DNA from 2 places in the Shewanella bicestrii genome. Region 2 is predicted to be linked to the other one. Evidence: predicted binding sites of a transcription regulator. Region 2 holds the regulator's gene; the other holds the start of a gene.

Region 1 (12,127 bases), 260 kb from region 2:
TCGCATTGTCTTTATACACCACGAGAATGGCATCTTTTTCATAGACAGGGGCATCTTTTGCCATAGCGGGCACGGCTGACAGTGTCATCGCTCCTGCAATTGCTAACGCCAGTGGTGAGAGTTTTATCGACATATTGAGCTTCCTATAGTCCTTTACGTTGAAATTCTGGAACCGCAATTACGCAGCCTCCGCTCAAAATTGATTGGATAATAGCGACGAACATCCAGCATGTTTGCCGGTAAATTGTTGCCATAATGTTTCAACTTAAAAAAGCCGCCCACAATGAAATACAACTTAACTACTAGACCGACTTGGTAGGTTAAAAGGGAAGACGTACGGTTCATAAATAGACAATAGACTGATTTATCATAGGATTAACAAAAGTTAATCCAACCTAGCAGGCTATTGTTCCCCAACAAATAAATACCCTTTCGGCCAATTGTCTCTCGGCCCTATGACTCGTACCTTGATGCCTGAATTGGTCGGTGTGTTTTTCAGCCCGCCAAAACACCTATACATACAAGGAGTCACTTGTGCCAAGTCTATTAACACGCTTTTTGGTACTGCTCATCTTGTTATGTAGTTGTCTGACACCCAGCCAAGCGGCAGATGTCAGTGAACTGCCCATTACCCTGCAGGCGCTCATTGAGCGTTCTGGGCGCGATAACCTTATCGACCTAGTGCAGCAAGGTACGGCAAACCAAGCGATAGTGATCCAGTCGGGCAGCGATAACAGCGCCTATGCGACGCAAGCAGGTAACGACAACGTTTCGCTTGTGACACAGATTGGTTCCAACAATGAAGTCCAACTACTGCAAGTCGGCACTCAAAACACGGCTTCAATCACCCAGATTGGCAATGACAATTTGGTGCAATTGAACCAACTAGGAAGCGGCAATTTTTCGATCCAGCAGATTGCAGATGGTGCTGCAATCTCAATAACTCAGTATTAAACAGGGAGAGTCACATGAAATCACAAGCGAAAAAATCACTCATTGCGCTAGCTATTGCGACTGGCTTAAGTGGCCAGGCATTTGCAGCCAGTCTCATTAACGACATCAGCGTTGAACAAACTGGCCAAGGTCAAGACACCTTAGTGGCGCAAACTGGGTTAATTAACGCTGCAGCAGTTACTCAAACGGGTAACGACCAAGTTGCCACCGTATTACAAGACGGTGTGTGGCATGAAGCGCAAGTTAACTCAACGGGTGATGCCAACCATGTCACTGTGACTCAACAAACGGATTGGCATGTTGCATCAGTTAACGTCACTGGCAATAACAACGAAGCTGAAGTAGCGCAGGATGGTTTCTTCAACCAAAGCAGCAACGACATCACTGGTAACGACAACCTGGTTTCTGTGAACCAATTAGGTGAAGTGAACGAAAGCTACGTTGAAATCACTGGCAACGAAAACAGCGCCTTCGTAGAACAAGAAGGTGATGCTAACCTCGCAGTATTCCGCGTTCAAGGCGATAACAACGATGGCGACATCAAGCAATACGGTAGCAACAACCAAGCGGGTTTAATCGCACTCGACCTGACCGCTAACGTGGGCAATAACAACGATGTATCGGTTGAACAGATTGGTAACAACAACTTTGGTGCGGCTAAAGGCATCGCGGGTAACGACAACAGCGTCGATATCTATCAAAAGGGTGAAAGCCATACTGGCTTCGTTTACGCCTTAGCGGGTAGCGAGAACGACATCACCATGAAACAAGAAGGCAGCAGCAACACAGCTTACCTGTCAATGACCACGGGTGATGACAACAGCATCGATATCGCTCAAGACGGCAACCGTAACACTGTAGGCGATACTTTAGTTGCCGACATCCAAGGTAACGACAACGATATCACTATCAAACAACGTGGCGACAGCAACGGTGCAGAGTTCCAAGTATGGGGCGATAGCAACGACGTTGACTTAAAACAACGTGGTGATGCTAACTTCGCAACCTTTGGTGCTTACGGTACTGACAACGATTTCGACTTATCTTCTAAGGGTGATAACAACGAACTGGTTGCCTTCGCAACAGGTGAAGACAACAGCATCGAAATCAGCCAAGAAGGTGATACAAACTTCGCTTATGTGGATGCCGTGGGTAACGACAACGAAGTAGATGTTGAGCAAGATGGTGATCAAAACGAGACTATCATCAGTGTAACGGGTAACAACAACGCCGATGTGACTGCACTGCAACACCGTGGTGATTTGAACCTTATCGATTTAATCATCGAAGGTGATGAAAACTCAGCTCAAATCACTCAAGCGGGTAACGGTAACTGGGTAGGTGGCGATAGCGGCACTTCATTCGCTTCAAGCTCATTTGGCGTGCGTGGTGACAACAACAGCCTAATGATTACCCAAACAGGCAATGACAACTTAGTTGTCGGTTCACAAGCTGGCAATAGCAACAGCATCAGCGTTAATCAAAGCGGTGATATGAACGTTGCAACTGTTGTTCAGTACTGATCTTTATCGATAGCCGTCTGCTGTAGACGGCTCAATAAAAACGGGAACATGAATCATGTTCCCGTTTTTATTTGCGTATAAAGTGCAAAAGTGAGTTAGCGCTTGTCGAATCTTGCCGATGTAAATCACCATCCCCGCTCACTCACACCTCACCTCACCTCACCTCACCTCACCTCACCTTAGTAAGCTTAAGGCTTAACTGCAAAACTCAAAATGGGTTTGATAAGTTTGCGCCCAACGTAATAGTTCAACGCGATTGCGAGACTGGGTCTTACGGAAAATAGAGGAAATATGCGCCTTCACCGTATGCTCACTGATGCAGAGTCTATGGGCAATCTCCTTATTGCGCGCCCCACTTGAGACGAACTGAATAATGGTCCTCTCTCTGGAGGTAAGCGCTTGCAACATGGCGACGGTATCGGCGGGCATCTCATTTTGCCCATCCAACTTTTGCACCACACGGCGAAACATCTTACTGAGCAAGGTTCTATCGTACCAAAGCTCGTCGGCCACCATCTTACGCAGCCCCGTTAGCATCAAATCCATCCGCTGATCTGCAAATAACAGACCGCGGATCCCCAGCAGCATGGCTGACTCTTGGTCTAAGGAATTACGCTCGACTTGATACAAAGCGACGGGAACATGTGGCACAAGACGTGACGCTAAGAGTGGGATCCCTTTATTGTCTAAGGCCGCGCCCTTTTGGGCGATTAAACAGAAACTGCGCTGTCCTTTATCTAAATTTAACTCAGAAGCCTGTTTAACAATCCGTGTTTTTAACCCGATAGATTCTGCCAGTATCGCCAAATGGCAAGGCGCTGCCACTTGATGCAGAAAAACTAACTCATTGATAGTACTCAATTTACTCTTCTCCCTGAAAAGTATTTCGTCTTTATTAGTCTAATATTGAACTTAAGCGTGCAAATGCACAAAAATACAATTAATTAACATAGCCCATTTTGACTAGTTACCGCATGAATGCCATCACCCGAATGTACTAAATAATCACTCTTTTTTTATAGTAAGTTCGACTAACAGACCAAGGCTTTATCACTAAACAGTGATTAATCCTGAGGCTTAACGACGGAACAATCAGGTTACACCTTAGTCTATAAAGCTCTCAATCGAAAGTTTAAACAAAAAATTAACAGAAAAAGATGACAATTTGAGGAATAAAAATCCCCTCTAAGGAAGCCTTAGAGGGGATTTTTGGTAAGTGTTTGAGCCTAAGCCTGACCGATAAGTTTTGCGATTTGCTTATCCTGCACACGGGACAAACTGATTAGTGCGACAATGGCCCCAATCAAGGCCAAAAACATATCCGATTGGGTATCCCACACATAACCTTGAGTGCCTAAGAAGGCCTCAGCACCTTCGCCCGTCGCGGCGGCCACCCACCATTCAATCAGTTCGTAGAAGGCGCTGAAGGCCAACACAAAGCAAGTGACGAGAAAGGCACACCAGGCTCCAGGTTTAACGGCTTGATTACGTAACATAATCTCACGGGCTAACATGGCCGGAATAAAACCTTGGGCAAAATGCCCGACCTTGTCGTAGTTGTTACGCTCGGTCCCCATCCACTGGGCAATCGTGTCGAACAGTGGCACTTCGGCATAGGTATAGTGCGCGCCAACAAACAACACACAGCAATGCACTAGCACCAAAAAATACACTAAGGGCGTCAGCGGAAAACGCTTGCGGGTAAAAAAGAGCAAGGGCACGGCCACTAATGCTGGCAGGGCTTCGAGCCACCAAGTGAATGGATCTGCGGGTTTTATCGCCGACCATATTAAAACTGAGAGGTAAATACCGCACCAAATGATTTTGTTATTCAATGTTCCTTCCTCTTATGCGATATTGTTCTAATTCTAGAATATTAACTTTAGCCATCTAGCCCTCCACAGTGAGCAAAAAAAGTGCTACTTTGGAAGGCCAAGGTTGTCAGCATATCACACAGAACTATTTCAATTAATTAGAGGGTACCCATATCATGGCGAAACATTCGCTGGACAAGGATAAGATCAAGATCCTGTTGTTGGAAGGCGTCCACCAATCTGCGGTCGATGTATTTGAACGTGCTGGATACACCAATATCGAGTATCACAAAGCCTCCTTAGGTGATGAAGCCCTGCTCGAGTCCATCAAAGATGCTCACTTTGTTGGTATTCGTTCCCGTACCCAATTAACGGCTGAGGTATTGAAGCGTGCCGAAAAACTGATTGCGATTGGTTGTTTCTGTATCGGTACTAACCAAGTGGATCTGGCGACCGCCGAATTACTCGGTATCCCAGTATTTAACGCACCATTCTCTAATACCCGCAGCGTGGCTGAACTGGTATTAGGCGAAATCATCATGCTGATGCGCGGCATTCCTGAACGTAATGCTATCGCCCACCGTGGTGGCTGGATGAAGACGGCCGCCGGCAGTTACGAAGTCCGTGGCAAAACCTTAGGTGTGATAGGTTATGGTCATATCGGTACACAGCTCGGGATCCTAGCTGAAACCTTAGGCATGCGCGTGGTGTTTTTCGATATCGAAGACAAACTGCCATTAGGCAATGCCCAGCAAATCCATTCGATGGAACAATTACTGGCACAGTCCGATGTGATCAGTTTGCACGTCCCTGAGACGGCGCAAACCAAAGATATGATCAGCACCGCCGAATTTGCCGCCATGCGTAAAGGCAGCATCTTTATCAACGCCTCACGCGGCACTGTGGTCGATATCGATGCCCTAACGGTTGCCCTTAAAGAGCGTCACCTTGCGGGCGCGGCCATCGACGTATTCCCCGTCGAGCCACAATCGAATGATGATGAATTTATCAGCCCATTACGTGGTTTAGATAACGTACTGCTGACTCCGCACGTGGGTGGCAGTACTGCCGAAGCCCAAGAAAACATCGGTATCGAAGTTGCCGGTAAGTTAGCTAAATACTCTGACAACGGTTCGACCGTATCTGCGGTTAACTTCCCTGAAGTGTCGCTGCCAATGCACAAAGGCATTTCGCGCTTACTGCACATTCACCAAAACCGTCCTGGCGTGCTAATCAAAATCAACAAAGCCTTCTCTGAAAAAGGCATCAACATTGCCGCTCAGTACCTGCAAACCACTGCAGAAATCGGTTATGTGGTGATGGAAGTCGATACTCACCAAGCCGAAGAGGCACTGGTTGAACTTAAGGCCATTGAAGGCACACTGCGCACCCGCGTATTGTTCTAATGCTTTAAGCACTCAGCTTGAGTGAATTTATAAGGCGCACATTTCATTCAAGATATGTGCGCCTTATGCTTTTGAGCGCCGCTTAATTCCGCTACAATCTAGCCTCTTGCATCGTCTTCATTTTCAGGATCTCCGCTATGACTATTGCAGTTTCGACACCCACTTGGGATCTGGACGCCTCCATGCATCCACTTGTGCTCGCCAACCTATCCCACCTCGGCCTCATCAAAGTAGTCGGTGAACAGGGGCGCAGTTTTATCCATGGCCAAGTGACTACGGACATTAGCTCACTCGAAGCCAACCAATGGCGCTGGGGCGCACATTGCGATCCTAAGGGTAAGATGATCGCCAGCTTCCGCACCTTTGCTATCCAAGAGGCGCTGTTGATGCTGCTGCCAAGGGAGACTATCGAGGTCGATCTGCCGCAACTGCAAAAATATGCGGTGTTTAGCAAGGCAACCCTGACCAATGCGACGGCAGAGTGGACTTTACTCGGCGTAGCAGGCGAACAAGCAACACAATTTGTGACCCAACACTTTGGGGAAATCACTGAAGAACTGACGCTGGTCGAACATGGCGCCATTTTAAAGGATGCGGATCGTTTTATTCTGGTTCTGCAGCCAGAGGCGGCAACTACCTTAGTGGGCGAGCACACAGTGTTTGATGCCAGCGCTTGGCAAGCCTTAGAAATTACAGCAGGCTACCCTAACCTAGCGCCAAGCCATGCTAATCAATATGTGCCGCAGATGTGTAACCTACAGGCTATCAACGGCATCAGTTTTAACAAAGGCTGCTACATGGGCCAAGAAACTGTGGCTCGGATGAAATACCGTGGCGGTAACAAGCGCGCGCTCTATATTCTCCACGGCACGACTTCCTCAGACATCAATTTGGAAAGTGCTCTCGAGATCGAATTGGAAGATGGCTATCGCAAGGGCGGGCAAATTATTGAGTTCGTACAGCGTGGTAATCAAGTACTGCTCACCGCTGTGCTGGCAAACGATACCGCGAACGATGCCAAGCTGCGCTTTGCCGACGATGAGCAATCCAGCTTACACATTAAAGCATTACCCTACTCGCTCGAAGAAGCCTAGCTTCTAAACGAGTCGTATTGAAAAAGGCGCCCTAGGCGCCTTTTGCTTTTAATGCTCGATATAAGTATCTCGAATCGCCACCACCTCGGGCAGAATTTGCTTAAATTCCTCCACCAGCTTAGGGTCAAAGTGTTTGCCCGCTTGGCTTTCGAGTAACTCGACCGTGGCTTCGATTGTCCAAGGCTCCTTATAAGGACGGCGCGAAGTCAGGGCGTCGAAGACATCCGCAATCGCCACAATCCGGCCTTCAATCGGAATATTTTCCCCTGACAAACCATTAGGATAACCAGAACCGTCCCATTTCTCATGGTGGGTCAAGGCGATGCGCCGCGCCATTTGCAGCAGTGGATCGCCATGTTCGCCAATGATCTCTGCACCAATGGCAGCATGTTGTTGCATGATTTCCCACTCATCGGCATCAAGCTTACCGGGCTTTTTCAGCACCGCATCGGGCGTGCCGATTTTCCCTATGTCATGCATGGGCGCCGCGTTATACAACAGCTCGCAGAAGGTGCTAGGCAAGCCCAGTTTAACGGCCAGCATCCGTGCATAGTGGCTCATACGCACAACGTGCAGGCCCGTTTCGTTGTCTTTGTATTCGGCGGCGCGACCTAAGCGGCGGATAATTTCGAAGCGAGTTTCTTCTAGCTCTTGGGTGCGTTCTTTGACTTGTTGTTCTAGCAGGCGTTTTTGATCGTATAGCGCCAGATGGGTTCGCACCCGTGCTTTTACCACGGGAGCACTCACAGGCTTAGTGATGTAATCGACGGCGCCGAGTTCAAACCCTTGAGTCTCGTCGGCCACCTCAGACAAGGCGGTCACAAAAATCACCGGAATATGGCAAGTTAAAGGCTCCTGCTTAAGCAGCTTACAGACTTCATAGCCGTTCATGCCAGGCATCATTACGTCGAGTAAAATCAAATCCGGCAGGGTTTTGGCGACAAGGGCGAGCGCTCTTGGTCCATCAATCGCCACCTTGACCTTATAATCCTCACCGAGTATGCCCACTAAAATATCGATATTTTCCGGTGTATCATCGACGACCAATATTGTTGCCTTATCCATCAACACTTTCACCTTATCCTGTGGCTTATCAATGGCCAATACCGCACTCTCTTGACCGGTTTTTAGGTTAATTCCGCAAGCACTTCATCAATCAAATCCACTGCTTCATCAAACTGATACTGATTAATCATAGTCAGGGCTGGGCTGAGCTGCAGCCATAACTTGCTACTCACCTGAGGTTTTAACGCATCGATTTGCGCCACCGCATCTGAGTCAGCATCCTCTAGGCTTTGTCGCAGCTGTTTTAAGGCGGTGACTAGCGCCTCTGGCGAGAGTTGTTCGCTCGTCGATGTAGTCGACTCCTCAAACTGCGGCTTGACCCGCTCAATGGCATCACAAATCGACGCCACTAGCGCTTGGATTTGGTCTAACTCAGTTTGGTATTCGCTCTTCTCACTTAAGTGCAACTCTAGTTGGCGGGCTAATTCCACCAGCTTGCTAGAGCTTAAGTTACCCGCGAGCCCCTTCAAGGTATGCGCCATCCGCACGGCATCGTCACGTTTGTCATTGGCGAGCGCTTTATTGATGAGATCCACCACATTACGCTGACTGGTAACGAAACGATCGAAGCTCCTTTGATACAAACGGGTAGAGTTTTGAACTAATTGTAAGCCCCTATCGATATCCAGCTCAGGATGCTCGGGCCATTTCACCACAGATTCAGAATCTAAGTTGATCGGTTTAACTGGAATATCAACCAGTTGACTCGGTTCTGTGTTATCGACCAGCGACGCGCTGCCACCTAAGTATTTCAACAGGGTTTGATACAGTAGGTTGACCTCAATCGGCTTAGCGATATGGTCGTTCATCCCCGCTCTTAAACACATTTCCTTATCGCCAGCCATCGCATTTGCTGTCATCGCGACCACGGGCAGCTCGGTGAGTTCGGGCCGCTTTCTAAGAGCCTGCGTGGCCTGATAACCGTCCATCACTGGCATTTGGCAGTCCATCAACACCAGATCGAAGCTCTGCTGCTCCAGCTTATCGAGCGCTATCTGGCCGTTAGTGGCAATGGATAAGATAATCCCCACCTGCTCTAAAAACTCGGTGGCCACCTCAAGGTTCATCTCATTGTCTTCAACCAAGAGGATGCGCTTACCCTTAAGCGGCAATAACAGTTTAGGATCGATGCTCTCGCTCTGGCGTCTCACGGGGAGAACTCCCGCCCGACCGAGGGAATTTATAATGCCGTCGAGCAACCTAGATGCACTAATGGGTTTACTGATATATCCGGCCAAGCCAAGTTCTTCAATTTGGCTTAAGAAGTCTTGGTTTGCATGGGCCGACACCATCAAGATCCGCGGTGCCTTCTTCGCCTGTTGCTTGATTTGTTTAGCCGTTTCTATGCCATCGAGGTTCGGCATCTTCCAGTCGATTAAGGCAACGGCATATTCCTGCTGAATACAGCGGGTCACAGCCTCTTCGCCGGAGCGCACAGTATCCACCCTAAAGCCCATGCTTTCTAAGGTGGTGCGCATAATGTCGCGGGCGGTGGCATTGTCATCGGCAACCAGAATCGGCATGCCTTCAAGCTCTTGGGCGACCGTTAGCTTTTGACCGCTGGAAATCTGCAACTTAACGGTAAAATAGAAGGTACTGCCGTGGCCGAACTGACTTTCAACCCCAATGGTGCCGCCCATCAGTTCGACGAGCTGTTTACAAATCGCCAACCCTAAGCCCGTACCGCCGTACTTGCGTGTTGTAGAGGTATCGGCCTGACTGAAGGATTTAAACAGTTTGGCCTGCTGATCTGCGGTTAAACCAATACCGCTGTCGCGCACACTAAAGCGCAGCACCACATCGTCATTTTGCTGCTCAACCAAGTTGAGCGATAACAAGACTTCACCGCGCTCGGTAAACTTAATCGCGTTGTTCATCAAGTTGATCAGCACTTGCCCTAAACGCAGCGAGTCACCAAATAAGTGCCTAGGCACATTGGGCGCCACCGCAAACAGCAGTTCAAGCTGTTTATGGGCCGCCTTCTCGGAGAACATATCGCTGAGATCTTCGAGCATAGTATCGAGCTGGAAGGGCACAGATTCGATATCTAACTTGCCGGCTTCAATTTTAGAGAAGTCGAGGATGTCGTTAATGATGGAGAGTAAGGATTTTGAGGCGCGCTCAATTTTCTCCACATAGTTCTTCTGCTTCTTATCCAGCGCTGTCTGCAAACAAAGTTGCGACATACCGATAATGGCATTCATCGGCGTGCGGATTTCATGGGACATATTCGCGAGGAAATCGCCCTTAGCCTTACTCGCCGCATCCGCCTCCTCTTTCGCCACTAACAGTTCGTCAGATAAGAGTTTCAGCTCTGTCATATCGACCATACTGACCACGGCCGATTCGAACTGCTTCTGGCTATCAAACAGTGCCGACACATTGACCGTCATCCACAGTGGCTCACCATTGGGGCGAATAAAGCTACGTTCACCGCGATAGTGGTCGACTTTACCTTCGGCCAATTCTCTAAACTGAGCCTTAGCGGTTTCTTTATCCTGCAGGCTCAAGACATCGAAAATTGGCACACCGCAGAGTGACTCACGGGTCTGGCCCATGTCTTCGCAATATTGGTCGTTACAGTCGAGGATCACGCCTTTGGCATCGACGTTCACAATGCCAATGGTCGAGCCATCAAATAGCGCCTTAAAGTGCGCCTCGCTAACTGCCAACTCTTCTTCAATGGCTTTACGCTCGGTAATATCCATCACGTAGCCATTCCAAATAATGGCGCCATCATCGTTGTAGTGACCGCTCGCTCCCGCCTCCATCCAGCGAATACTGCCGTTAGGATGGCGATAACGGAACTCACGCACCCATTGCAACTTGTCCTCACTCTTACCCGCTAAGGCACGCACCACCTCGGGGCGTTCCTCATCAAAAATCCGCTCGGCAATGATATTAAAGTCTTTCAGTAAATCTTCGCGGTGTAAGCCCAGCATATGGAATGCCGCGCCGGAGAGGAAAGTAAAGGTATGATCCGCAGGAGAAACCCAGCGCAACTGATACACAGTACAAGGGATAGATTCGGTAATATTGGTGAGTTGCAGGCGCGACGCCTCAAGCTCAACCATGGCCAGTTTGCTCTCGGTGATATCGTCAATACTGCCGTCAAACCACAGTGGGAATCCTTCTTCGGTATAACTCGCCTTGCCCTTTTCATGCACCCAGCGAATGCTGCCGTCACGGTGGCGAATACGGTATTCCACCTCAAAGGTTTCCTGCTGCGCCAGCGCCCTATCGATATGTTGATGGCATAGCTCACGATCTTCTTCCAAGATCAGCGAGGCAAAGGTGCGTTGACGGTTTTCAATAAACTGGCTCGCCGCAAACCCCGTAATATCGGCAATGTTGTCACTGACATATTCCATCACCCAGACATCGCCGATGCGCGTACGATAGACGGCGCCAGGAATATTGGTCACTAGGCCGCGGAACCTTAGTTCACTGTCACGGATTTTTTGCTCTACGGCTAATTTCTGGGTCATATCCCGAATCGATGCCGCCACTTGTCTGCGACCTTCATGATCGGCAGGTAAAATACTCAAGGCGATTTCGGCGACAAACTCCCCGCCATCGGCTTTAAGCGCCCGCACATGGCGCGCATTGGCCATGGGGCGATCGCGGCCTTCACGCAAAAATTGCAGGCGGTCGCGGGCATGGTTGCTGCGCATGGCTTCAGGCAAGAGTGACTCCACCTGTAGCCCTAACATGCTGTTGGCATCGTAACCAAAGAGAATTTGGCAGCGGGTATTAGTGAATACAATTGAGCCCATCTGCTCGACGATCAGCATCGCCTCTGGCGCCGCTTCGAGTACGGCATTAGACCAAGTGGCAGCGGAGAACTGTTCGGTCACATCGGTGAATAACATCTCCACCGACATCAGCTCGCCCGTATCCGAAACCAAGGGCAGCATAAAGAGGTCGAGCATACGTGGGTGGCCACTCGCGTCGAGCAGCTCGACTTGATGGGAAGGAACGTTCTCCCCCTTCAGGGCTAAATCCGTGTATTCCCAGTTTTTTTCATTTAATGGATTGGCGGTAAACAGTCTTTGATACTTACGTTTGAGTAGCTCAGGTGACATGCCCAAGACCTTAGTGACGCCCTCACTCACCTGCGCCAGCTGCCCTGAAGGGTCGAGCGAGCAATAGAAGGACTTATCACTCATGCCATCGATCAGCCGCGCGAAACGGTTACCGCGGGAGTCTAAAATCGCCTGTTCACGCTCGCCGAGGAGTTCCGCCATCTGGTTAAAGGTGCTGCTTAAGGT
Region 2 (12,127 bases):
CCTGATCTTCGCCAATATTCATAGACGTAAAGGACTCGAATGAGTCCTTTACGTCTATGAATATTGGCCGAATCAGCTTGAAGATACGGGGGATAAGTTCTTCAAGTGTCTAGGTTTATAACTACTCTTGCAGCAGATCGCGACAGATCTGCGTCAGATCCGATTGCACCGCTGCGGCAGTTACCTCACGGCCCGCACCCGGTCCACGGATAATCAGCGGATTACCTTGGTAGAAAGCAGAGCGGATCACAAACACATTATCCCCAGGCGTGAGGTTAGCGTAGGGATGATTCGCATCAATCCACTGTAATCCCACCTCAGCTTTCAGGGCCGCGCCGCTATTGTCCAAGGAGGCGACATATCTCAGCACTTTGTTTTGCTCCGCCGCTGCGCCGTATTGTTGCTGCAATTCATCATCCAGCTCAGCGATACGGGCAAGGAATTGCTCCAGTGGAATATCCGCCAAATGGGCTGGCACTAGGGAGCGCAGTTCAATATCCTCAAGCTCGATTTCCAGACCGATTTCACGGGCCAAAATCAGCAGCTTGCGCTGCATGTCGCGGCCAGAAAGATCGTCGCGGGGATCGGGTTCAGTAATCCCTAGGCCACGCGCTTCAACCACTAATTCCGAGAAGGGTTTGCTGGTATCGTACTTCTCGAATAACCAACACAGGGTACCAGAGAAAATCCCGCCGACGGCCTCAACCGTATCGCCGCTGTTACGCAGATCGTTTAAGGCGTGCTGGATAGGTAAACCCGCGCCACAGCTGGCGTTATAGCGCCAGAATAGACGGCGATAACCGAGTTGTTCCTTCAGCTCGCGGTAGAACGGCAGCGGGCCAGAACCCGCAAGCTTGTTCGCGCTGACCATATGGATGCCGCGCTCGAAAAACTCTGGGTATTGTAGGGTTAAACTGGCGCTAGCACTGATATCTAATGCAATCAGTTCGTCGCAGTTAAGTTGTTCTAATTGTTCGAATAAGTGCTCATATTGCCAAGGTGTTGCCTCGGCATCGAATTCCTGCTGCCAGTTTTCCAAATCCACAGCCGTAGACTTGATCAGGGCTTTGCTGGAACTCACCAAGCCGACAAGCTCGACACGCGCTTCAAGCTCTTGATTTAACGAGGGAGAAACTGACTTAAACAGCTTCACCCACGCCTCGCCAATATTGCCAACACCCAGCAGCAATACACCAATGCGTTTACGTGGACCAGCGCAGCGGCGATGCACTTTTTGCGTCAGCAGATTAACCTGCGACTGTGGCACTAAGGTCACCAGACTTAAGTCACCACTGAACAAGGGCTTAGCGTCACGGCTCAGTAAACGGGCAAAGCTGCGGCGATAATGCTCGGCATCGGCACTCACAAGCGCCACTAAACCGAGTTCGGTATTAATTTGCAGATCTTTAATGCCGAGGGCTTCGGCCTGCCCATCCAATAACTTTTGTACTTGTTTTTGGTTTTCAGCGGTATAAGCAAGCTCGAGTCGTTGATGCGCCGATACCCAATGGGCCAGTGGCGTTAATCCTGCTTCGACTAATTGCTCGAGCAGACTGGCTACATCGCCCGCGATCTTAAAGCCAAATAACACCACGGCATTGAGGTTAGTCACCACGGGCGCACTCGCCGAGGAGCTGTGGGGCGCAATCAGGGTAAAGTCGGTATGGGAGGCGTAGCTTGAACGTACGGCTAGGCTCACCTCAGTGTTAAACAGCGGCTGCAAAGTGCGCGAATGCAAAACAGGCGAGCCTAGGCGCGCCAAGCGGTCTGCTTCGGCGAGGGACATGCTCTTGAGTAATTTCGCATCGTTGATCTTATTCGGATCGGCGTTAAAGACCCCTTCAACGTCGGTCCAAATGGTCACGCGCTCAATGTCGGCGAGGCTGGCAATTAAGCTGGCGCTAAAGTCAGAGCCATTGCGACCCAATAGCAAGGTATCGCCACGCTCGTTGGCACAGATAAAACCTGTGATCACTAAACGCTCGTTAGGATGCGCCGCCAGTAAGGCTTGCACTTTGGCGCGGGATTCTTGCACACGGATTTGCGGTACGGCGGCCTCGTCGGCCACAAGAATCGAACAGGCATCCACATGGCTTGCGGCCACACCCGATTCACGCAGCAGCGCCGCCATCAGGCGCGCCGACCAACGCTCACCAAAGCTCACCACATGGCTAATTTGGTAATCGTTACGGGAATCTAAAGATAACAGACTGATTAATTGAGCTTTATCCGTGGTTAAACGCTCACGCAGATCCCGCGCTTGCTCATTGGATAACAGCTGCTCAATCAAGCCTTGCTGATAGCTGATAAGGACTTGTAACTCTTCTTGCCATAATTGGTTGCTATCGCGCAGGGACAATAATTTATATAAAAAGTTAGTGGTTTTACCCGCAGCAGACACCACCACCAGATCATCACTATGACCATGGGTTAACAGAATATGGGCGACTCGGCGATAACAATCGGCATCGGCTAAGCTGGAACCACCAAATTTATGTAAGTGACAACGTGCCATCTCGAATTCCTCTACTGACAAGCCGCAACGGCGGCCAATCCTGCTTGAATATCTGCAACTAAGTCGTCGGCATCTTCAATACCAACCGACAAACGTAATAGGGTGTCTTTAATGCCAGCTTCATAACGTGCTTGGGGCTCCATCGCCCTGTGGGTCATAGTCGCGGGCACGGCCACGAGACTCTCAACGCCACCTAAGCTCTCGGCCACGCTAAATAAACTTAAGGCATCTAAAAAGGCGACCACTTCGGCCTCGCCGCCCTTAAGCTCAAAACTCAGCATAGCGCCAAAGCCTTTTTGCTGCTTGGCGGCAATGGCATGGCCGGGATGTTCCGCAAGGCCTGGGTAATACACTTTGCTCACCACAGGGCTGCTCGTCAGCACGTGCACAATACGCTGGGCATTGCTTTGGTGCTCGCGAATGCGCACGGCTAAGGTACGCAGACCCCGCAGGGTTTGATAACTGTCGAAGGCAGACCCAGTTAAACCTAAGGTGTTCGACCACCAATGTAAGGTCTCACCGAGTTGAGGATCTTTGGCGATCACCGCGCCGCCCACCACATCGCTGTGACCATTGATGTACTTAGTGGTGGAGTGGATAACGATATCGGCACCGAGTAACAGCGGTTGCTGCAAAATTGGCGAGAGGAAAGTGTTGTCCACCACCACTAAAGCGCCCACGGCGTGGCTCGCCTTGGCGATAGCTTCGATATCGACGACTCGCAGCAGAGGATTAGAGGGGGTTTCAATCCACACCATCTTAGGTTGCTGGCTAATCGCTTGCTCAAGCGCTTGGCCGTCGGTTTGATCGACCACCAGCAGTTTAAATTGGCCCTTTTTAGCCAAGTTGGTGAATAAACGGTACGAACCGCCGTAGCAATCGTGAGGCACCACCAGCAAGTCATCAGGGCCAAGCAAAGTGGTCACTAAGGTAATGGCCGCCATGCCTGTGCAAGTCACCACACCAGTTGCGCCCTTTTCCAGCTTAGCTAGGGCATCACCTAAGATGCTGCGGGTAGGATTGCCGGAACGGCTGTAATCAAATTCGCGAGGATTTTTATGACCATCGAAGGCGTAATTCGTCGACAGGTAAATTGGCGGCACCACAGCGCCATACTGAGTATCGCTTTCGATACCCTGACGCACTGCTAATGTGGCTAATTGACGTTCGGTCACTAATTTGCCTGCGGTCATCGGGAACTCCTAAGTTCGCAAAGAGATGTCTGGACGTCTAAATGTACCTAAGCCCAGTGGCATCGTCAATAGGCGTTAAGACGTTTAGACGTCTAAACATAAAGAAATCTGTTTGCAATCACTAAGAAATAGTAGCAATAATTTGACTGTTATCTGTAAGGGTTTAAAATCTGCCCCGAATTTAGCGTTATAACAGGTGAGTCAATGACTGAATGGAATGGGGAATACATCAGCCCCTATGCTGAACATGGCAAGAAGAATGAACAAGTAAAGAAAATTACTGTGTCTATTCCGCTCAAAGTGCTAAAAGTCCTCACGGATGAACGTACCCGTCGTCAGGTGAACAACCTGCGCCACGCCACCAATAGCGAACTCTTGTGTGAAGCATTTTTGCATGCCTACACCGGCCAGCCTCTGCCTAATGATGCCGATCTGTCGAAAGATAGCCCAGACAGCATTCCCGCCGAAGCGAAACGGTTGATGGACGAAATGGGGATCGAGTGGGAAGATATGGAATAACGCTCAGGCGTCCATAATCCTGCCGTAACTAATTATTAGGGATCGTTAATGCTCATCTTGCCTGATGGGTTAGAGTAACGATCCCTATTTTGTTTTGATGGAATCCTATGTTCTCCTTGATAGATCCACAAACGCTCGCCATTGCGTCTGTGATTGTGTTTTTAGGTGCCCTCACCCAGAGTCTGATTGGCTTTGGCCTTGCTGTGGTGGCGAGTCCGCTGCTGTATATTGTCGACCCCGAATTAGTGCCCGCCCCCGTGATTGTGATGGGCTTTTCCATCGCCCTACTCACCCTACTGCGTGAGCGTGGCCACTTAGAATTCAACGGCTTGCAATATGCGCTGATTGGTCGCGTGCCCGGAGGCTTTATCGGTGCCAGCCTGTTGCTGTTTGCGCCGCAGCCGATTCTTGGTCTGGCGATTGCTGGCATTGTGGCGGTCGCCGTGGTGCTAAGCCTGTATAAATTCAGCCTGCCAGTGAATAAAGCGACGCTATTTGGCGCAGGTGTGGTATCGGGGATCTTTGGTAATATTGCCGCCATTGGTGGTCCGCCGATGGCGATTTTGTTGGCGGGTAAGGATGCCTCAAAGTTTCGCGCCGCACTGTCGGCCTTCTTTATCTTCAGCTCGACCATAGCGATGGTCATCCTTGGGGTGACGGGCCTGCTCGAAATCAAGCATTTATGGTTATCCCTGATGCTGCTGCCCTCAGTCTTTTTAGGCTATTTAGTGGCGGGTAAACTGGTGGGGAATGTGGATAAGCATAAGACCAAGATGGCAACCTTAGCCCTCTGCGCTATCAGCGCCTTAGTGCTCACGGTGAAATCAGTGATTGAGCTATTGCCGCAATAATTGCCGCAATAATTACCGCAATAGAATCCTGCTTATCGCCCCATAAAAAAAGCACCGTTAATCGGTGCTTTTTGCTTGCTGGGATAGGTGATTTACCCCATAGATATTGCCATTAACCAATGGCACTAACTTAGATAGCTTTGTCCCGCATACACAATAAAGTGTCTCAGTGCTAACACACCAGTTAAGCTGGCGCAGGCCACCATGATCATCGCGCCCTTGCTGTGGCGAGTCGCGGTCGGCAACAGCATAAACAACAGCGGAATACCAAAACCAATCCCGACCACGCCAATCCAGAATACGCTCGCCCACACGCCAGAGGTGAGTGATGCCAGCGCCGCAGCCGCCGCGCCGCCCTTAAAGTACAAGGCACAGAACAACATAAACAGGAACATGATTTCGATGGCCATCACTGGCAACTCTAAGCCATGCATTTTAGCTAAAGTCTTGTCGTGGCTATCGGTCTTGAACATCACCAGCGCCAGCACCGCATTAGCCGCCGCACCCGCCGATAAACCAGAGACTAAGAACAGCGCCGGCAATACCGCAGTGTTCAACATCGGATAAGCATTCATGGCCGAAATTAAGAAGCCAGTATAAGCACCTACGCCAATGGCGAGGATAAACAGCAGAACTTCAATCAGCTTTCTAAAGGGCATCAGCAGCTTAGCGATAGGCACGAAGAAACCTAAGCCCCACTTTGGCAGCTCATCGCGCAGCACAAGAATCGCGTAGGCAAATGCTAAGGGTGAATAAGCCAGTAGTGCTAAAACACCAATCGCCATTACGGACTGGAAGTTATAGTTGATTAAAATCAGCCAAAAATGGAAAGGCTTCGTTAAATCAAACACTAAACATGCCAAGCCTAGGCAAATGGCCACAGGGCCAATAATGGCTGCGGCCTTGAGAATACTCGTCTCCCCCTGCGCTTGATCCTTATTAAACCAACGCAGGCCAATGCCAATCAGCAAACTTCCGGCGGATAAACCCGCCATAAACAGATACACGGCGATGATCCAATGCCAAGTAACGGGATCATATTGCGCCATATCGCCCCAAGTATTGTTCATAATCAAATCCCCCCTCTTTTGGTAGGAACGCGATATACCCTAGGCTGAGTGCCTAAATGGGTCTTATCTTGGTAAGTGATCTTAGTGTTGAGTAGCATAGCGACCTCACTCTGTGGATCGTTGGCATCGCCAAACACTAAGGCATCGGTCGGACACACAGTCACACAGGCAGGCTCTTCACCCCGGGCCAAACGCGTGTCCTTACAGAAGTTGCACTTATCAGCCACTTTGGTTTCTGGATTCATAAAACGTACCTTGTAGGGACACGCCGCCACGCAGTACATACAACCCACACACTTATCGCCATGGATGGAGACAATCCCATCCTCACCCACATAGGCCGCGCCCGTTGGACATACCTTCACACAAGGCGCATCTTCACACTGCTGGCACGATACCCTGTGGTACTTAAAGTGCAGGTGCGGCATCTCGCCGAAGGGGCCCTCTACGCGCACTTGTAAGCGAGTCACACCCTCGGGGACGCCATTTTCACTGCGGCAGGCCACGTTACAGGCTTGGCAGCCGATGCACTTGTTCTCATCGTGCACCATCACATATCTTTTCGTCATTTGAGCCTCCAATTAGCGTTTTGCCAGCGTGACGCCTGTCGTATGAATATTCATGCCACACACAGGGGCTGTTTGATGGGGCAGTAAGTTTCCGCAGTGGATACCTTTACCAGTCGCTCTAACCAACTCTTTGTTTTTAGAGCCAAAGCCCATATAGGCAAATACGGTATCGGGGCGAATGCCCGGGGTGACTAAGGCATGGCCTTCTTCGCTACCCACGCTGCTGGTTAACCGAATCGGGTCACCATTGCTGATCCCTAACTTGCCCGCCGTGACGGGATGCACCCAAATGGCGTTATCCGACATCAGGTTAGCTAACATGGGAATATTGTGAGTCGCGCCATTGGTATGCACGGCGACCTTGCCTTGGATAAAGTACAGCTCGTCGGCTTTCTTCAAATGCACTTCGCGGAACTTAATCACCCCGCGTCCTGGCGCCATTGCCTCGACCTTGGCCGAGGTCAATTCAATCTTGCCGCTTGGGGTTTTAAAGCTGAGCAAACTGCCGTAGGTGCCGTCTTCATCCACGGGTTTGGCATTGGCGTAGGCCTTAGTAAACTCGGCCACCATCTTAGGTTCGCGCAGCATGATGGGCTTACCGAAGCTGACAAAACCTTCATCCTTGATGCGGCGTAGCAGTGCGGTATCGCGATTCACCTGCAGCAGTTGCAGGGTTTCCATGTTGTCCCAAGGGTAAAATTCACTTAGCCCAAGCTTATGGCCAATATCCTTAAAGATTTGCCATGAGGGCTTAGTGTCGCCCAAGGTTTCCACCACCCGTTGGCGCACATAGTAGGCGGGATTTTTACCCGACTTGTCGGCGATTTCCTCATCGCGCTCAAGGTAAGTCGACTCGGGTAAAATGACGTCGGCATAGGCGGCGGTTTCACTGATATACACATCGCAAACCGCAACAAAGTCGAGCTTTTTCAAGGCTTCAACCACACGCGCCCTGTCGGTCATGGTTTGCATTGGGTTGGTACGGGACATTACCCAACCGTGTAATTGATAGGGCACGGCAGTTAAGGTCGCATCGAGAATCGTTTGATAAATCCCACCCGATGACCACATCATGGCGTACTGCTCTTCTACTTGGTCGATACGTTTCGCCGCAGGCTTAGGCATATCTTTTACGCCGGGCTTACCCAATACGGGCGCCACGCTTTCTCCCGCCAGCTTGTTATAGTCGCCAGGCTTTTGACCTAGGTAGATACCGCCCTTACGCTCGATATTACCAATCAAGATATTGGCAGCGTACAAAGCGCGGCGCATTTCAAACTCTTCGGTGGTAAAGGTGGCTCTGTGACCAAAATCCACCACAGCATGGGGCGCCTTGGCCGCATATTCGTGGGCGATACGGCGAATATCTTTGGCGGGCACATCGGAAACCGTTTCGGCCCACTCAGGGGTATAGGCTTTGACTTCGGCGGCGAAGGCATCAAACCCTTCAACATAACGCTCGATAAAGGCATTGTCGTAGAGATTATCTTCAATCAATACATGGCATAAGGCTAAAGCCACCGCCACATCGGTACCGGGACGGATCGCATACCATTCATCGGCTTTGTCGGCGACGATGGAGAATCTTGGCTCGAACACCACCAGCTTGGCGCCTTTATCCATTTGTGCCGCCATCATGCCGCGGGTTTCGGACATATTGATGCCTTCGTACAAGTTATGGCCGAAGTTAATGATGTATTTGGAGTTGCTTAAATCGCGCTTCACCTTAGTGCCAAACATGGCCTTAGCGGCAATTTCGTAACCACCGGGGCAAGTTGAGGCATGGGTAAAGGTATTCGGGCTACCAAAGGCGGTGGCGAGATGGAATAAATGTTTTTCTTGCGAACCGGACTTAGAGGAAAACGCCACGGCCTCAGGGCCATAAGCTTGTTTGATTTTATTCAGATTATCGGCAATCAGTTGATAGGCTTCATCCCAAGAGATCTCGGCCCACTTGCCCTCGCCGCGCTCACCCACCCGTTTGAGCGGCTTCACGATACGCTGTGGATCGTAAAGCAAACTATGGCCAGCGCCGCCCCGGGCACAGACTTTACCACCAAAGGATTTAGCCGCCTTATTACCACTGATAAAGACGTTTTTGCCCTCAAGCACCCGCGCCGAAATCGGACAACGGGTCGAACACATCTCACAGATACTGGCAATGTCTTTGCCCATTCCCTTTAGCTGCTTGCTCTCTAATGCCGCTAAGCTGCCCGGCAACAGGCTAGCCAATGCACATGTTGCACCGCTGGCCCCTGCGCCCTTTAAAAAGGTTCGCCTATTAAGCTCAATCATGGTTACCTCCATCACACTCATCCACCCTAATGCACCACTTGGCACACGCAAACTTAGGCTTTGGCTTACCACTGCGGTTTAAAGACTAAATTCGCTCACAGGTTTTTAGTTATTAATGCCAATGCCTTAAGAAACGCTGGCATTTTGCTGTTTCAGGGTGATTGTTATCCCGAAAGGGAGAGGCGGATATTGTGGTAAACCACATGGCCAAGTTGAGTGTGATCTGCGGCAACTAAAAGTTAAAATTGTTCTAAAAAATCGTGAATAAGATCAATAAGCCTGTTTGGCCTAAACCTGTACTAAGCCGGCGCACTGGCTCGCGGCTTTGATAAGTTAAAAAGTTCTCAAAAACCCTCAAAAACCACTCCCATATTTAGAATGGCCGAGTGCGCAAAGTGTATGAGGTAAGCGTTTCGCCCAGTCGTCACAGGGGAATGGTTGAAAGGGAGTTAGGCATAAGCAAGGCCAATGCCTAAGGGAGTTAGTCAACCAAGGTGATCTCTAAGCCATTTAATAGGCGAATCGCTTCGTCGCGACTAAACTTAGCGCCCTTGATTTTATTGTTAAAAATATCGATATCGTAATCGGTCGCCTCGGAGAAATCCGCCTCCATCAACTCGGTACGGCCAAATAAGCTGTGGCGAAAATCGCTGTAACTAAAGTTGGCGCGATTAAACTTGCCCTCACGGAAATCCACATCCTGCGCCTTGCAGCCCTCGAGCACCATTTCATCGAGCTGAAGCCCCATAAAAGAGCAGTCGTTTAGGATGCAGGTGCTAAAGCTAAAAGGCGCCGCAAAGGATAATCTCGGCCAAGCGGCGCGGGTCCAATCTATGCCGACCAACTTACATTCTTCAAAACGCACGCCGTTAAATTGGCTTAAGGGCACCTTGAGCAGGCTCAAATTACAGCCCACAAAACGGCAATCGATAAACTTACAGTTACGGAATGTGCTATCGCTAAACTGGCAATCGTGGAACTCGCACTCTTCAAACTCCAACTCCTGCCACTGGGTTTGGCTTTCGGCTAAGGCGAGAAATTGCTGCGAGAAAAAATACCGCCCCTCGGCAGCGGCGCGCGCCATCATCGGCGTTTTTACATCTGTCATTGACTACCTCTATCTGTGTCATGCCTACCTAGGCTAAGGGCTGATGGGCAAACTGTGTTTTTCAATTCACAAAAAATGGGCGTTAACGCAAAAGGCCACGCTGTATACCGTGCTTAGCCAATACCTTTATTCAGACCACCTATGCTAACCCGATTTACTGAGCTAACTGCATGCCTATATTGGGATTAATACCATTCAAAGCCTTAGCGAGTCACACTATAAACTCAAGCTTATCTATTCCTCTGCTCGGGTTTCATGGAAAGTATTTTCAGCAGCCGCATTACTCCCCTCCCCAATTTACCCCGACACGCCGCACAGATGTGCATAAATAGCCGTGGAAAATTTTGCGAATAAAGGTAAAATGGCGCCACTTTTCGCGGCTGTCTAACAAGGTTCTCTCGGATTAATGGTTAGCCTTTTCGAGCAAAATGGCACGGGGTTTCCCCGCTTGAACAGACCAGATTCACTCTGGCGCCAACCTTGCTCTGCGTGCTATTTTTACCCCTTATCCCGACCTTCTCTCTCCTGCCTATCGCCCGAAAATATCCTATTCGCTTTACGTTTTAACCTCACCAATCTCTTGTGCGCATTTAGCGATAAGTTGTTGGTCAATAATAAAAAGGTGGCAAAGCATTTACGGCTTAAGCACACCGCAACGAATAAAAAACTCGTCCCTACACTCTCTATCCAAAGGAATACTCGTCATGAGTCTTGCTGATTCCGTATTAGCCGTAAACAACGATTTACCCATCCGCACCGACAGCCCAGTCCATAGCGGCAAGGTACGTAGCGTTTACTGGCTAACCGACGCCGACAGCCGCCGTTTAATTCAAACCAAGGGCTACAATGTGCCCGAAGATACGCCGCTTGCCATTATGGTGATTAGCGACCGTATTTCAGCCTTCGACTGCATCTTCCACGGTGAAGGCGGATTAAAAGGCATTCCTGGTAAAGGCGCGGCATTAAATGCCATTTCTAATCATTGGTTTAAGCTATTTGCCGAAAACGGTTTAGCCGACAGCCATATTTTAGATATTCCGCATCCCTTCGTTTGGATAGTCCAAAAAGCCCGTCCGATTAAAGTCGAGGCCATTTGCCGCCAATATATTACTGGCTCAATGTGGCGCGCCTACTCTAAGGGCGAGCGCGTATTCTGCGGTATCACACTGCCAGAAGGCTTAGAGAAAGATCAAAAGCTGCCAGATTTGCTGATCACTCCTTCGACCAAAGGTATTTTAACTGGGATCCCCGGTGTGCCCGCGCAGGACGATGTGAACATCAGCCGCAGCGATATCGAAGCCAACTATCAAGCCTTTGGTTTTGAAAAGGTAGAAGATATCGATCTGTACGAGAAGCTGTTAAAAGATGGCTTTAAGGTGATCGCTAAAGCTCTGGCCGACCTTGACCAAGTGTTTGTGGATACCAAGTTCGAGTTTGGTTATGTGACCGATAAAAACGGCAACTCAAAACTGATCTATATGGATGAAGTGGGCACCCCAGATTCATCCCGCATTTGGGACGGCGCCGCCTACCGCGATGGTAAAATCCTTGAAAACTCTAAGGAAGGCTTCCGTCAGTTCCTGCTGAACCACTTCCCCGATCCTGATATTCTGCTCAACAAGGACAGAATGCCTGAGCGCGAAGCCCTCGCCCGTGATAATGCCCTGCCATTAGAGGCCATGATGGATGTGTCACGCACTTACACAGGCATCGCCGAGAAGGTGACTGGCGCGGCAATTCCGCTGCCAGCCAATCCAAAGGCAGATATTATTAAGATCCTACGTGAAGAGTATGATCTGATTGTTTAATCAAATTTCGATGAGGTAGGGAGTTTTTCCTTAACCTCTAAATGTAGAAAAGGCGCTTAGGCGCCTTTTTTGTTTTTCAAACTTGGGTTTGGATTTATTTGTATAAGCCAATTTAACTCAATTCTGAAATGTTAATCTGAGAAAAATCAAAGCCAAAGTCAAAGTCGTGGGGCTTCACCCCACACCCGACCAAGGAGGA

What was found. The regulator MetJ, encoded in region 2, represses methionine synthesis genes. The targets are predictions, from matches to a motif close to TAGACGTCTAGACGTCTA.
Region 1: the regulator MetJ is predicted to act here: its motif matches at 4,361-4,378, upstream of serA (phosphoglycerate dehydrogenase).

What each region holds. Positions count from the first base shown of each region.
Region 1 is NZ_CP022358.1:840,489-852,615, reverse strand. Features, by position in the region: gene CF168_RS03750 (S8 family serine peptidase) at 1-133, opposite strand, end outside; gene CF168_RS03745 (curlin) at 535-954, shown strand; gene CF168_RS03740 (curlin) at 969-2,477, shown strand; gene CF168_RS03735 (helix-turn-helix transcriptional regulator) at 2,673-3,338, opposite strand; gene CF168_RS03730 (DUF2238 domain-containing protein) at 3,704-4,312, opposite strand; gene serA (phosphoglycerate dehydrogenase) at 4,468-5,697, shown strand; gene ygfZ (tRNA-modifying protein YgfZ) at 5,835-6,791, shown strand; gene CF168_RS03715 (response regulator) at 6,840-7,856, opposite strand; gene CF168_RS03710 (PAS domain S-box protein) at 7,919-12,127, opposite strand, start outside.
Region 2 is NZ_CP022358.1:583,928-596,054, reverse strand. Features, by position in the region: gene CF168_RS02730 (bifunctional aspartate kinase/homoserine dehydrogenase II) at 122-2,515, opposite strand; gene metB (cystathionine gamma-synthase) at 2,527-3,690, opposite strand; gene metJ (met regulon transcriptional regulator MetJ) at 3,913-4,227, shown strand; gene CF168_RS02715 (sulfite exporter TauE/SafE family protein) at 4,335-5,078, shown strand; gene nrfD (NrfD/PsrC family molybdoenzyme membrane anchor subunit) at 5,204-6,148, opposite strand; gene CF168_RS02705 (4Fe-4S dicluster domain-containing protein) at 6,151-6,717, opposite strand; gene phsA (thiosulfate reductase PhsA) at 6,730-9,012, opposite strand; gene CF168_RS02695 (pentapeptide repeat-containing protein) at 9,494-10,120, opposite strand; gene CF168_RS02685 (phosphoribosylaminoimidazolesuccinocarboxamide synthase) at 10,825-11,928, shown strand.